3 regions of the Rothia uropygioeca genome follow, and region 2 is predicted to be linked to each of the others. Evidence: riboswitches for the same ligand, from Rfam matches in the RefSeq annotation. Region 2 holds a riboswitch; each other region holds the start of a gene.

Region 1 (4,890 bases), 440 kb from region 2:
TCAAGGCCAGACGCCGCGATGTCCTGCCCAAGATGTGGCTGGGCGTCGGCGTGGCGGTTCTGTTGCCTCTCGGCATCGGCGCACTGCTCACATGGGGGCCTAAGACACTTTCGTTCCAGGTTCAAGAGATCATCGGCGGGACACTTTCCCTGGTTGCTGTTGCCCTCGTGACCTGGATGATCTTCTGGATGGGCCGTCACTCCCGCCAGCTCAAGCACGATCTTGAATCTTCGGTGGAGCGCTCCTTGGTGGGTGGCTCAGGCGGGTGGGGCATGGTGTGGCTTGCCGTGCTGGCGGTCGGCCGAGAAGGCGTGGAAACCGCGCTTTTCATCTGGGCAACGGTTCGATCTTCCATCCAAACCAACGTCCTGGCGACCACCACGGGCGTGCTGACAGGCCTGGTACTTTCGGTTGCCCTCGGGTGGATCGTCTACCGAGGTGCTCGTCGGATCAATATGCGCCTCTTCTTCTCCGCGACCGGTTATTTCCTGATAGTGGTGACGGCCGGGATCTGCGCTTACGGAATCGGCGACCTGCAAGAAGCAGGCGTGCTGCCCGGGATCATGAGCCACGCTTGGGACCTCAGCAATCGCTTGCCTGCGATCACATCGCCCCTCTTCTGGACCTACACGCTCGGACAGGCTGTTTTCCAGGTCAATCTCCAGCCGACGGTGTTGCAAGTCCTCGCATGGGTCGTCTACTTGGTTCCCACAGTCTTTCTCTTCACGCGCCAAGTCTCCTCTGGCAAGCGCGCCGCAACGCGGGCCGCACCGCACGTTCAGGCGCACTGACCCCTCAATCCCTTCCCCGAGCCGGACGCCGTAGTCCGCGCCATCACCGAACCCGAGAGGAAAACATGAAAAACACAAGGTACCTTCTTGCTGTTCCGGCCGCTATAGCTATGGTCATCTCTCTGTCGGCATGCACTGACAATCCCGCAAATTCGTCGGCTTCATCCAACGAGTCCACAAACGGGGGAACCGTTCAGACCGTCAAAGCCAACATCACCAACGACACGTGCACGACCGATCCGGCCAAGATCCCGGCCGGCAAAGTCGCCTTCGAGATCGCCAACAACGGGACCACGCCGAATGAATTCGAGGTTCTGACCGAGAACAAACTGCAGATCGTTTCCGAGAAGGAAAACATCGGGCCGGGCACCACGGCACACATGACAACGGCGCTCAAGGAAGGAACGTATTACACCGGGTGCAAGCCGAATATGGTCGGCAACTTCGTGGGACTCGCCCAACTCGACGTTATCCCAGGCGAGAACGTGGAAGTAGCAAAAGATGTCCAGGCCGCCGAGGACCACGCGATCTCGAACTACACCTCGTACGTCAAAGACCAGACGGGTCAGCTGGTGAGTGCGACCCAAGAGTTCACGAAGGCCTACATCGCAGGCGATGACCAAAAGGCGAAGACGCTGTACCCGTTGGCTCGTCAGCATTACGAGCGCATCGAGCCGACCGCCGAATCCTTCGGCATCAAGGAAGGAGGGGACCTCGACGTTGCGTTGGACGCCCGAGTCCAGGACCTCTCGGCGGATGCGCACAAGAAACCCACGGACCCGGAGGTACTCAAGGGCTGGACCGGCTGGCACCGGATTGAGGCGGACCTGTTCACAGATGATTCCGCCGGGTACAAGTTCGACACGGACGAAGACCGGAAACGAGCCGCGGACGAGCTGAACGAAAACACCCAGAAGCTCTACGACCTGGTCTACGGCAAGATCGACGGCGCCAAGGGCAAGTTCAAACTCGAATTGTCCGACGTCGCAACCGGCGCTTCCTCGCTCCTGGAAGAAGTTGCCACGTCCAAGATCGTGGGTGAAGAAGAGACTTTCTCGCACACGGATACCTATGACTTCAAGGCCAACGTCGAAGGAGCTGAGGTTGCCTATGGGAATGTCGCTGATTTGGTGAAAGACAAATACCCCAAGCTGGCAGAGAAGATCGAGTCAAAATTCGAATCGGTGAAGTCACTGATCAACGAACAATCGACCGGTAAGGACGAGGGCGGAAACACCCTGTTCAAGGACTACTCCCAGATCGCTGCCGTTCAGAAGGACGCCGGGGAAGCGCCCAAAGACTCGGATTACACCGACCTCCAACGAAAGTTCTCCGACGCGGTCAACGCTCTCGGTGAGCCGCTGTCCAAGATCGCGGGAACGATCCTTCACTAGTCCACGGAAGAATCAATGTCACCTCACACATCATTCGGTGATGAACCGCGTGCTGCGTCGTCGTCTGCCAAAAACTCGCACTGGGCAGAGACACACCCTACGGATGCCATGGCCGGCGACGAGGCGGCAGCAACTCAAGGGAAAACCCTCGGTTTCTCGCGTCGTCGGCTCGTGGGGGCCGCGGGAGCGGCCGGCCTGTTGGGCATTGCGGGCTTCGGCGGTGGAGCAATCGGTCACCGCATGGGTAGCGATGAAGCCGCAGCAGCCACTCCGGCTGAACTCAGGTACCCCTTTCGCGGGGAAAAACAACAGGGAATTCTGACTCCCACGCAAAACAATATGTATACCGCCGCCTTTAATGTGACTGTTCAGGATGTCGGAGGACTCAAAGAACTGCTTTCCGAGTGGACGGTCGCCGCAGAGCATATGTGCGCGGGGGAACTCGTTGGCGGCGCTCCTGAGGGCAATCACCACATGCCGCCCGAGGACACCGGAGAAGCCTGGGGATACTCGCCGAGCGGACTGACCATCACCTTCGGTTTCGGACGTTCGCTCTTCGTCGATGAGCACGGAAATGATCGTTTTGGACTCAAGGACAAGATGCCCAAGATCCTGAGCGATGGGGTTCCGAAATTTGCGAACGAAGCCCTGCGGGCAGGATCCAGCGACGGGGACATCCTGATCCAGACGTGCTCCAATGACGCTCAGATCTGCGTCCACGCGATCAGAAACCTGACCCGCATCGCCTTCGGCTCGGCGACGCTCAAGTGGAGTCAGATCGGTTACGGACGCAGTTCCTCGACGTCGAGGGGACAGCAGACACCCCGTAATCTCTTCGGATTCAAGGATGGTACGGCCAACCTCAAAGCGGAAGACGACGATGACCTCTTCGGCGACAACGTTTGGGTTCAGCCCGAGGATGATCCCAACGCACAGTGGATGAACGGTGGAACGTATTTCGTGGCACGAAAGATTCACATGTACCTCGAAATCTGGGATCGAGTACGGCTCTCCGAACAGCAGGAGGTGATCGGCCGGGACAAGCAGTACGGTGCGCCACTGTCGATCGCCTCGCCTCGGGCGTCGGACGAGTTCGAAGCACTGGACTTCACGGCTCAGGATGACCACGGGGAACCCGTGATTCCCACGGACTCGCATGTGGCCGTCGTCGCCCCTGAGAACAACGGGGGTCATCGGATGCTTCGACGCAGCTACAACTATACGGACGGCAACGATTCCCTCGGGCGTCTGGATGCGGGTCTGTTCTTCATCGCCTACGTGCGAGATCCCCGGAAAGGTTTCTACCCGACTCTCAAGAAAATGACGGAGCAGGATGCCCTGACGGAGTATCTCCAGCACCAGGCATCGGCGCTCTTCGCCGTGCCCGCGGGCATTCGTGACGGAGACGAGATGGTTGGGCAGGGCCTGTTCGAGTAGCGGTGCTAACATGAGACGCGCGACACGGGGTGCCTCCGAAGGGAGGCTGAGATGAAACCCGTAGAACCTGATTCAGCTAGTACTGGCGAAGGGAATGTCCGCAGAGCGCACTTACATCCGCGTGCCGCAACAGCGGTTGCGGGAATCGCTCTTTCGGGTGCCTTCGCCTCGATGGAGAGGCAAAGACCATGACCGAAAATCCCACCACCGTATCGAGCGTTCTGCCCATCGACGAGCAGATCGTGGTGGTGACCGGCGGCGCGAGGGGCCTTGGAGAGAGCATCAGCCGCGCTTTCCTCGGCGAAGGGGCAAAGGTGGTCATTGGGTACCACCAGAGCAAGGACGACGCCGCCCGCATCGTCGACGAATTCCCGGACCGAGCCCGTTGCGCGGCCCTTGACGTTCGGGACGGGGAGAGCATTCGAGAGTTCGCGACGTCAGCCTCCGGATTCTTCGGCACCGCACCGACCACGCTGGTCAACAACGCCCTGGTGGACTTCAGCTTCAACGGCGAGGCCCGGTCGAAAGCCGCCGACATCACCGCCGAGGAATTCCAGAAACAGATCGACGGGTCGCTCCACGGGCCGCTCGCGATGATCCAGGCGCTCCGACCCGGTATGGCCGAACGGGGCTTCGGGCGCGTCGTGAACATCGGCACGAACCTGTTCCAGAACCCCGTGGTCCCGTACCACGACTACACGGCGGCCAAGGCCGCCCTGCTCTCCTTGACGCGCACGTTCTCGCAGGATCTCGGCCCGGAAGGAATTACGGTCAATATGGTCTCCGGTGGTCTGTTGAGGGAAACGGATGCGAGCTCCGCAACTCCGGATGAGGTCTTCGACATGATCGCTGCGGGAACGCCACTGCGTTCCGTGACCACCCCGGACGAAATGGCCGACGCGATTCTCTTCTTCGCTTCCCCGTGGGCCCGCGCGGTGACCGGGCAGAACCTGATCGTCGATGGAGGGCTGGTCAAAGGATGAACGCTGGAAAGAAGCACGCACACATCAACCTGTTCATCTACGGCTGCGGGCACCACAATGCGGCCTGGAGGGCCCCGGGCTCCTCGGTCGAGAGGCTCGGCGAGATCGACTATTACGAGGAGCTCGCCCGCACTGCCGAACGCGGCAAACTCGACGCCGTGTTCTTCGCCGATGGCCAGTCGCTGAGCCCCGGCAACCTCGAGGACTCTCCGGCGTGGTTCCTGGAACCACTCACGTGCCTGGCCGCCATGGCGCGGGCGACATCGAAGATCGGCCTGGTCAGCA
Region 2 (4,890 bases):
CCGTCGCTTCCGGAGAAGACGCCGCGCGGTGCCGCATCGCGGGCCAATCGTGCGCCGAGGGCAAGCTCCTCGGCGACCGATGCTTTGACGAATTGGTGTTCCGGTTCCTGAAACACAGTTCCTATCCGCGCAATCAGCTGGCTCGAGCTCCACAGCAGGGGATCCCACGAGGGGCCGCCGGATCGGTCAAGCTCTCGCCTCGCCCCTGCGTATCGGAGTGCATCGGACGCCGCAACATAACCCGCGGCCGGTGCGAGCAGGCCGGCCAGGGTCAGAGCCAAGGTGGATTTGCCGCAACCATTTGGTCCCGTGACCGCCAGATGCTCCCCTCGACGTATACGGACGCAAATATCCGAAGCCGCGACGGTCACTTCCCGGTGTGCCGGGATGGGTCCTTCCGCCGAGCGAGCGGTCGCGCGGCGTCTTTGCCTGAGCCACTTGCGCGCGGGTGCTTGACGAGACACCGCGAGGTCGTGCGCCTCGAGAAGCGCTTCGCCGTTCCCCCGTCCCTGAACCGCCCCCGGCCCCTTGCTCGGAAGCCGGGGAACGTAATCCGGGACCCATACTCCTGCTTGGAGCAATTCCTTTCTCGCCTCATCCAGAACCTGCCGTGGAGGCCCGTCGTGGCTGATTCCCCCGTGCGGACTGAGCACGATCACTCGATCGACGAATTCGGACCAGACCGAGACTCGGTGCTCGACTACGACCAGGGTCGAACCGTATTCCTCCGCAGCGTTCAACACGGCGTCGCGAACTTCGATGACGCCATCTGGGTCGAGGTTGGCCGTCGGTTCGTCCAACAAGATCAGCTGGGGTTCCATGGCCAGAACCCCTGCCAATCCAAGCCGTTGTTTTTGGCCGCCGGACAGCGCCGACGTGGGACGCTCCCACGAGAGATCCAAACCGACCGAACGCAGAGCTCGTTCGCACCGCGGAACGATAACCGCGGGGTCGGCTCCCAGATTCTCCGGGCCGAATGCGAGGTCGTCTCCTACGCGTGACAGGACGATCGACGATTCTGGGTCTTGTTGCATCAGACCGACCGCGCCCCTCGATTGTTCGGGCCCGAGGCCATTGATCGTTGCCCGCCCCAGAACGGCGTCGCCGTCATCGTCCACGAGCACACCCGCCAACGCGTGGAGCAATGTCGATTTTCCTGCCCCTGAGGGGCCTAGTAGCAAAACCCTTTCACCGGCCCGAATATCCAGATTTACACCGTGGAAAGCGGGTGCCTCTCGACCAGCGTGGTGCCAACCGAAGTTCTGGGCCAGGACCCGGGCCCCGTGAACCGTCACGGGCGAACCCTGCTGCGCCGAGCATCACGACCTGCGGCAACGGAACCGAGAACGCCCGTCGAGATCAATGCCCTCATCAGGGCCCAACCCAGAAGTCCCGCGATGACGACGCCGGAAATCGTGCCGCACACGATGTAGACGACCTGATACTTTGCTTCCCAGAAGCCGTAATACATCATGACCTCGCTGACGCCCATGAATACGCCGGAGACGCCGCCGGAAAACATGGCCACTGCAAGCCCGAACCTGCGGTACAGGAATAGAGCGAAGACGATCTCGGCACCGATGCCCTGAATCAACCCTGACAGCAATACGCCGGCGCTGTAATGGGTGCCCAGTAGGGCTTCGATAACGGCCGCGAGAATCTCACAGTAGATCGCGGCACCGGGTTTCCGAATTACTAAGCCGCCGACGACTCCCGCGATGAGCCAGCCTCCACCGATCAGGCCCGACAACGGTGGGAAACCAACCGTCGCGGTCTGCGTTGCCGGCGAAACGGCATTGGACCAGATCCAGAAGATCACGCCGCAGACAACGGCAAGAACCGAGGCGATCACGATGTCGATCACGCGCCACGAAACTTTCCGGCGCTTCGGATGTTTTCCGCTCCCGGTCTCGCTCAACGACTGGACCGTTTGACCGGACTCGTGATGGGATGTGGTGTTCATGGGTCTTCCTCCTGCAATTTTCAGGAGGGGAGGCCGTACCCGTACTGTTCTTGGATACGCCCGAGATCTCGACTCCCTACGTCGGTGCTAACCGCATCAGGTCGAGGGTCTGCTTTCGCACTCTCAGCCTCATCCGAGGCTCCCCTGTCGTTCTTGAACGTCCCCCAGTCTATCTGACTCATTTCACTTCCGGTGAATCGCCCAGCAGATTGGGACAAAGGCAAACTCGTACGATTAGGCTAGAGAGAGCTGAACGTGACCGGCCGCACCGCCGGTGCGAATGAAGAGGAGAGATGGATGAGCAATCCCGTTATCAAGATCGGTTCCACGGTTGCGTCCTTGGCCGGAGTATTCGCGGCCAATAAGGTCATGACGCTGGGCTGGAAGAAGGTTACCGGCAATGAACCGCCGTCGAGCAATCCGGACGCCGAGGAAAGCATCCGCGACATCGTCATTTGGACCGCGATCAGCGGTGTCGTCGCGACCCTCATCAAATTGAGCGTCACGCGGCTGGCCAACAAGATGGAGCACAAGGAAGAAGTCGAGACCGGCGGCCAGGCCGAGGTCTGATAGCCCTCCCCTCGATACGAACAATGGCGGGCGCGTGAATCCTTCACGCGCCCGCCATTGTTCTCACGTCGCTCAGTCCCGCTCTGCCTCCAGGTCGCTTTCGGGTTTGGCCTGCGCATCGTTCCCGAGACCGGCGGCGTCGGCGTCGACGTCGCGCGGCTCGTCGGTTGCTTCAGCAGGAGCCTCTTCTTCTTCCTCTTCACGGTTCATCTGCTCCACGAGGTCGGCAAGCTCGTTGACCGTGAGAGCCGATGCCGTGAAGTGACGATTGCGGAACCCGGAACGTCCTACCATGTGCGAGGAGACGGGTACCGCCAGGATTTGGAGGGTCCACGCCAATACGAGCGCTGGAACCAGAGCCCATGAACGCGCCGCGAATCCGATCCCGGCCAAAAGCAAGAACAAACCGAAAACCTGCGGTTTGGCCCCTGGGTGAAGTCTTGAAAGAACGTCCGGAAAACGGACGATGCCGAGCGCGGCCCCGAGAGACATGAGGCAACCGAGGATCAGGCAGATCCCGGTCAGGATGTCGAATACGAGGTCCATCTAACGATCACCTCGCTGTTTCTTGGTTGTGCCGGGGGAAAGTTTGGAAGGCTTGCGAGAACCAGCAGGCTTCGCGGGCGAAGTGCTCTCTGCCGAACCTGCCCGAGATTCGCGTTCATCCTTGCGTTCGCGTTTGTTGTTTGCGAAGCGAGCAACAGTCACGGACCCCAAGAAACCGACCAGGGATATCACGACGAGCATGGTGATGTTCTCGTAACTGTCCCGGTAGACCATGTCCACTGAGAGCCCCGCACCGACGATAGCCAGCAGCACGTCGGAGGCGATCACGCGATCCAACAGTGAAGGCCCCTTGGCCAGGCGAACTATGGTCCCGATCGCAGCGAGCACCAGAATGACGCCGCAGATGACAATGACGACGGTCATTGCGACACCTCCTCAAGGCTTCCGGATTTCAGGGCCTCGTGACTTTCCTTGGTGCCCATCACCCGGATGACCAAGTTCTCGATGGATCTCACGCTCTCTTGGAACGCGCGCACTTCGTCTTCCGTGTTGATATCGATCACGTGGAAGTAGATCGTGGCACTCCGGCGATCGACCTCAACCACCAGGGACCCCGGAATGAGGGAAACGATATGTCCGACGACGGTAATGAGAAGATCACTGTTGATACGCAACCGGACGGATACCACCGCCGATTTCGGCGCGCCGCGTGGTCTCACCGTGAACCACAGGATCTCGAAACTCGCCTTGGCGATCCACCACACGAATTTTGTGCCCAGGACCGCGCCCCAGAAAACGTTGAATCTTCCCGATAGCTGGACCGGAGGGAGGTAAAAGACCCGGACGATCACCAGAGCCATGATCAGCCCGAAAGCCAGGTTTCCTATCGAGAAGTCCTGCCACAGAGCACCCCAGACCAAAACCAACCAGAAGATCAGGGGCAACTCGGTACGCAGTGTGTTCTTGGGACGCACGCGAGGCGCGCGGTGAGCGGATGGACTCATCTCAGTGGCCCCCTTCCGCAGAGGTTCCGTGGTCCTGCCCCAAGACCGCATCGATGTAGACCTGCGGGTCGCTCAGGTTTCCCGCGGCTTGATGAGAAAGGTCGAAGAGCGGCCCGGCCAAAACGGTGATCGCGACGCCGACCGCCACGAGGCCAATGGTCGAGGCCATCATCGGACGGGGCAGCAATGTCACGTCCTTGCCGCGGTAGCGACGGGACTCGACGTCGAGCTCACCAGAGGTCCTCACCCCGTAGTTACCGTCCTGGTCCTTGGCGAGCAGAATGGGATCCGGGAACTCCGCGTCCTCGGGTTTCCGCCAGAACACGCGATTCCAGATTCGGGCCAACGTCAGCAAGGTCAGCAGCGATACGAAGACGCCGACTCCTGCCAAGGCATAGCCCTGCCATGTACCGGCATGTACGCTCGCGTCAATCAGTCCGACCTTGCCGAGGAATCCCGAGAACGGCGGAATACCACCGAGATTCATGGCCGGGATGAAATACAGAATACCTAGAACCGGGGCAATCTTGGCCAACCCGGCCAAACGGTCGGTATTCGCGGAACCACCACGACGTTCGATCAAGCCGACCACCATGAAAAGACTGGTTTGGATCACAATGTGGTGCGCGATGTAGAAGACCACGGCCATCATGCCTTCCGGTGTGGCCAAGGAGATGCCCCAAATCATGTAGCCGATGTGGCTGATCAGGATGAAGGAAAGAGTTCTCTTGATGTCACTCTGCGTCAGGGCACCGAGGATTCCGACGATGAGAGTGGCCGCCGCGACCAAGGCCAGCAAATTGTCCACCCGGCTTCCCGGGAACAGCAGGGTCTCGGTGCGAATGA
Region 3 (4,890 bases), on a different contig from region 2:
GTTCAGCAGAGTAACCCCGCCGAGGCGAGCCTCCAGCTGTTGGATGGTTCGGCTCAAGGCCGGTTGAGTGATGTGCAGGCTGCGGGCGGCGGCCGTGAACGACTTCTTCCGGCCGACCGCCTCGAGCGCGCGAAGGTGGCGCAATTCCAGGTCCATGACTACTCAGGATAGATCGCAGGTACTCGGGCCGATGATTCGAGCCTAGCCCGCCGGCGTCGTGACCCGGTGATTTACCCACCCGGAACCGTCTCGTATGTATTCCACACGGGAGTGATTCCGGTCTTCGCGAGCTTGCATGAATTCGTACTCCGTGGGAGCGAGGGAATAGAGCCGCCAGTCCGGGTTGGGCTCACCGGTATAGCTGGGGCGTTGCTCCCAATCGCGTTGGGATTCCTCGTCGCTCAGGGCCACGACGTTGCCCGTGACCCTGACCTGCCGGCCTGATTCGCGCCAGAAGAAGATCATTGATGCGCGGGGATTCTGATCGATGTGTTGCCCCTTGCGCGAGGTCTGATGCGTTGAGAACTGGAACCCTCGCTCGTCGATGTCTTTGATGATGAGCGTGCGTCCGACTGGGGTGTCTCCATTCTGAATGGTCGTGAACGTCATCGCGTGCGGTTGACGGTTTCCCGCGCCGATCGCGTCGTTGAACCAGTCCAGGAAAAGGTCTATTGGATCCTCGGGAACCCGTTCCGGGTCGAGGACAGGGAGGCCCTGGGGGAAGGAAGGCAGGCTGCGTAGCTGGTCGCTCAATGTGCTCATGCCTCGATCGTAAGTGCTGTGACGGATCTCGGGACAGGGTCATGTGCAGATGGAATGCGGCCATGCGCGAGGGGCCTGGACAGAATTGCTTTCGGGGGTGCGGCCGGGTGCCAATGAAGCCGTCGGCGCAGGCGATTCCACACAGGCGGTGGAGAAAGTTATCCACAGGTGTGCACAACGATGTGCACAACTCGAATATCTGTCCTAAGAGTGCGTTGGGGAAAATGAAACGTGCCGCTTCTCCCCAGGATCTCGAATCGAATATCGGTGAATAAGCTGCTCGAACTACAGAAGTGTAAGTTGTCCACGACTGGGGACATCTGTGTGGATAAAGCGTTGGCGGTCGGTGCCCGGTCGCGGTCGGCTCCGCATGTTCATGCTGATCGGACGAGGGGAGAAGGGCGAGCAGCCAGGCGCTCCGGGGACCTAGGATGCCGCGGAATACAGGGAAAAATCCGGTCACAGCGCTCTCTCTAGGGACCGAATGCCAGGTCGCCCCAGGCCCTGCTTGCGTCGGGGACGACGTGAGGAAGTTGTCCACAATTATCCACAACCTTCCACAGGGAGGTGACCTCAGCGAGCGATTTCTCCACGTGTTGTGTGAAAAGTTATCCACAGGTGGGGATAAAAATCTGTGTTTGGGGTTCGTGAGGCGTCCGTGGGCAACGGTACGGGCCAGGAATGCGGAGCGACCACTGAAAAATACCTGCACGTACACACTGCAATGACAAGGTTTATGCAGTGGGGTGCGGCCTCGGACCCACCTGTTGGGAATCGATGTGGGTTTCGTGGAGTCACATTCGTGTAAGTTCTCCACACTGTGGATAGATCTTGTGGATAAACCCTCCGGACTGTCGGAAAAACATGCTTGCGGCGTTGTATGACCTTTCAGGGGCGGTTTTCATTCGCGGGACACGAGCTAAAGTGATGGGAGGCGCAATGGCGCGCCGACAGTGACAAGGGGTGCCCCGTTCGGCTGAGATAAGACCCTTTGAACCTGATCTAGCCAGCACTAGCGAAGGGATCGTCACCATGACTGATTCACCGGAAAATCACCGCGCCCCCGACGGCATCGTCGGATCGGCCGAGGCCGTTCGAGGGTCGTCACCCCTGGTCCATTGCTTGACCAACGCGGTCGTCAAAGAAATCACGGCCAACGTTCTGCTCGCCGTCGGGGCTTCGCCCGCAATGGTCGAACACCCCGACGAAGCGCGCATCTTCGCTGGGATGGCCGACGGGGTGCTTGTGAACGTCGGGACGGTCTCGGAGGATCAGATCGCGGCGATCCAGGCCGCAGTGGAAACCGCGGGATCTGCGGGTGTGCCCTGGGTTCTAGATCCGGTTGCGGTCGGAGGCCTTCCCCTACGTACCGAATTCGCCCGGGACCTCGTCACTCAACGTCCGACTGCGATTCGTGGCAACGCCAGCGAGATCGTCGCCCTGGCCGGACAGGGAAGCGGCGGCCGTGGGGTCGAGTCGACCGATGCTGTGGAAACTGCTCTCGATGCCGCGCGCTTCCTTGCGGAACGCACCGGCGGCATCGTCGCGATTTCCGGGGAGCGGGATGTGGTCGTCTCTGCGAACCGGACCACGTGGCTGACCAGTGGTCACGAATTCATGCCGCTGGTCATCGGGACGGGGTGCTCGCTCGGGGCCACGGTCGCGGCGTATCTGGGTGCCGCCCGTGCGGCTGGCCTGGCCGACCATGACGCTGTTTTGGCGGCCCACGCCCATGTGGGTGCCGCCGGCTCCTTGGCGGGTCGAACCGCCGACGGTCCCGGATCCTTCCACGTGCGGTGGATCGATTCGCTCTACGAGCTCTCCCCGGCTGGAATCGGCCGCCTTGTCGAGGTTCACGAGGAAGCCCAGTGATACCTCCCGCGACCGATTTCTCACTGTATTTCGTGACGGATACGAAGCTGTGCGGTGGTCTCGATCGTGTACCGAATGTGGTGTACGAGGCCGTGATGGGCGGCGTCGGTGTAGTTCAGGTCCGCGACAAAGAGCTATCGGATGGCCGCTTCGCTGATCTGGCGCGCGCTTGCGAGCAGCAGTTGCGTCGGGCCGAGCAGGACTCGGGCAGGTCCGCCCAGCTGTTCGTCAATGATCGACTCAGCGTCGCCGCAGATCTGGGGCTCAATGTTCACGTCGGACAATCCGACGCCGCCGCGGCGGATGCGCGTGCGGCGCTCGGACCCGACCTCATGGTTGGGCTCTCGGTATCGACACCGGGCGAGGTCCGGGCCGCGGTGGCCGAACGCCAAGCGGATGTTCTGGGCATTGGCCCGGCCTGGGCCACTCCTACCAAAACCGACGCCGCCCCGGCCTTGGGGCCCGATGGGGTATCCGAATGTGCGGAGATAGCCCGAACCGGAGGGCTCGTGAGTGTAGCCATAGGAGGAATCAATCCCTCCACAGCCACTGAATTGGCGGGTGTGCCCGTTGACGGTCTGTGCGTCGTCTCCGCCATCGCTGCCGCCCAGGACCCCAGAAAGGCGGCGGCCGAATTGCTGAGCCTCGCCACCATGACACTCAACAGAGGACGTGATTCGTGATGCGCCCACCCGTCGCCATGACCATTGCCGGTTCGGACCCTTCGGGTGGAGCCGGAATCCAGGCCGACCTCAAGACCTTCAGCGCCATCGGGGCTTATGGGTGTGCTTGTATGACGTCGTTGACCAGCCAAAACACGGTCGGAGTCCGAGGGGTGCACAATGTGCCGGAAGACTTCGTGGTCTCCCAGGTCGAGGCGGTCATCGATGACGTGCCGGTGGATTCCACCAAGATCGGGATGCTTGGAACCGGGGGAGTGGTTCGTTTGCTCGCACGCCTGATGAACGAGCGGCGCGAGAGCTTCGGGACCGTGATTCTCGACCCGGTCATGGTGGCCACGAGCGGAGACACCCTCCTGAGCCAGGACGCCGACGCAGCGATCCGCGCGGATCTTTTGCCTCTCGCGGACCTCATCACCCCGAACCTCCCGGAAAGTGCTCGGTTGTTGGGACGTCCCGACCGTGTTGCCGACTCGCTCGAGGATATGCGCTCCCAGGCCGAAGAGCTTCTAGAGCTTGGGCCCCGTGCAGTCCTCCTCAAGGGAGGGCACCTACGAGATGGGGAAGCCGTGGATGTTCTTGCGATATCTCCGAGGCCGTCTCCCGTTGAGGGTGCGGCGAGGACTCCGGCAGCCGAACCGACTGTTATTGAACTGACTGCGCCCCGCGTGGAAACGCGCAACACTCACGGAACCGGGTGCACCCTCTCCTCGGCGATCGCTGCTTTTTCCGCGCGGTGGGCCGTGCACCAAGCCGATTCGGGGGACCGAGGGATCGACGATGCCGCTCTGATGGCAGCGACCAGAGATGGCAAGAACTTCTTGACCCGGGCACTTGTGGACGGCGCGTGTTGGGAACTCTCGCGGTTCCCGGACCAAGGTCATGGCCCCGTCAATCACTTGGCCCAGATCCTCCGATGAGCGAAGGCGACCCGATGAATCAATCAGCGAAGAATCATGACGTGTGGACCACCGGAGAATTTACAAGGCAACTGTGGAAAGACGCTTCCGGGATTCTGGGGCGAGTGAATCGTCTGGAGTTCCTGCGCCAACTGGGCGAAGGCACTCTGGCTCCAGAGATCTTCGTGGAATACATCTGCCAGGACGCTTTCTATCTGAGCAACTATTCACGGGCCCTGGCCGTGTTGTCCTCGAGGGCACCGACCGCGGAAGCCGCCGAGTTTTGGGCAGGTAGCGCCAGCACCGCGGTCGCCGAGGAGAAAGTGCTGCACTCCCAGCTCATGAACGATCCACTCCTGGCGGATTGCCCCCGAGCGGAATCACCCTCGCCGATCACGCGCGGGTACATGTACACGTTGCTCGCGGCTTGTGCTTACGAGCCCTACGAGGTTGGGGCCGCCGCCGTGTTGCCCTGCTTCTGGATCTACGCGGACGTGGGGCGGGTACTGACGAGTCGTTCGGCCGCGGTGAAGGATCATCCCTATGGCCGATGGGTTGAGGAATACGGCGATCCTGCTTTCGCGGAGGCCACCCAAAAGGCCATCGGCCTGGTGGAGGAAGCAGCGGCCTCGGTCACCGACGTCGTCCGGAAACGCATGCGAGAGGTCTTCCTGGAC

What was found. Region 2 has a riboswitch for thiamine pyrophosphate ahead of EWR20_RS03255 (ECF transporter S component). Riboswitches for the same ligand answer to the same signal wherever they lie in the genome.
Region 1: it holds a riboswitch for thiamine pyrophosphate, as region 2 does, so the genes downstream of both, EWR20_RS01325 (3-oxoacyl-ACP reductase) here and EWR20_RS03255 (ECF transporter S component) in region 2, are expected to answer to the same signal.
Region 3: it holds a riboswitch for thiamine pyrophosphate, as region 2 does, so the genes downstream of both, thiM (hydroxyethylthiazole kinase) here and EWR20_RS03255 (ECF transporter S component) in region 2, are expected to answer to the same signal.

What each region holds. Positions count from the first base shown of each region.
Region 1 covers NZ_NOIR01000001.1:294,414-299,303, forward strand. Annotated here, with positions in the region: gene efeU (iron uptake transporter permease EfeU) at 1-791, shown strand, start outside; gene efeO (iron uptake system protein EfeO) at 857-2,185, shown strand; gene efeB (iron uptake transporter deferrochelatase/peroxidase subunit) at 2,201-3,622, shown strand; TPP riboswitch at 3,638-3,734, shown strand; gene EWR20_RS01325 (3-oxoacyl-ACP reductase) at 3,811-4,605, shown strand; gene EWR20_RS01330 (LLM class flavin-dependent oxidoreductase) at 4,602-4,890, shown strand, end outside.
Region 2 covers NZ_NOIR01000001.1:737,637-742,526, reverse strand. Annotated here, with positions in the region: gene EWR20_RS03260 (ABC transporter ATP-binding protein) at 1-1,295, opposite strand, end outside; gene EWR20_RS03255 (ECF transporter S component) at 1,292-1,963, opposite strand; TPP riboswitch at 2,020-2,119, opposite strand; gene EWR20_RS03250 (DUF4235 domain-containing protein) at 2,261-2,533, shown strand; gene mnhG (monovalent cation/H(+) antiporter subunit G) at 2,606-3,079, opposite strand; partial or broken gene EWR20_RS03240 (monovalent cation/H+ antiporter complex subunit F) at 3,206-3,463, opposite strand; gene EWR20_RS03235 (Na+/H+ antiporter subunit E) at 3,460-4,044, opposite strand; gene EWR20_RS03230 (Na+/H+ antiporter subunit D) at 4,046-4,890, opposite strand, start outside.
Region 3 covers NZ_NOIR01000003.1:101,702-106,591, forward strand. Annotated here, with positions in the region: gene EWR20_RS08520 (LysR family transcriptional regulator) at 1-156, opposite strand, end outside; gene EWR20_RS08525 (pyridoxine/pyridoxamine 5'-phosphate oxidase) at 202-762, opposite strand; TPP riboswitch at 1,712-1,804, shown strand; gene thiM (hydroxyethylthiazole kinase) at 1,795-2,634, shown strand; gene thiE (thiamine phosphate synthase) at 2,631-3,317, shown strand; gene thiD (bifunctional hydroxymethylpyrimidine kinase/phosphomethylpyrimidine kinase) at 3,317-4,234, shown strand; gene EWR20_RS08545 (TenA family protein) at 4,249-4,890, shown strand, end outside.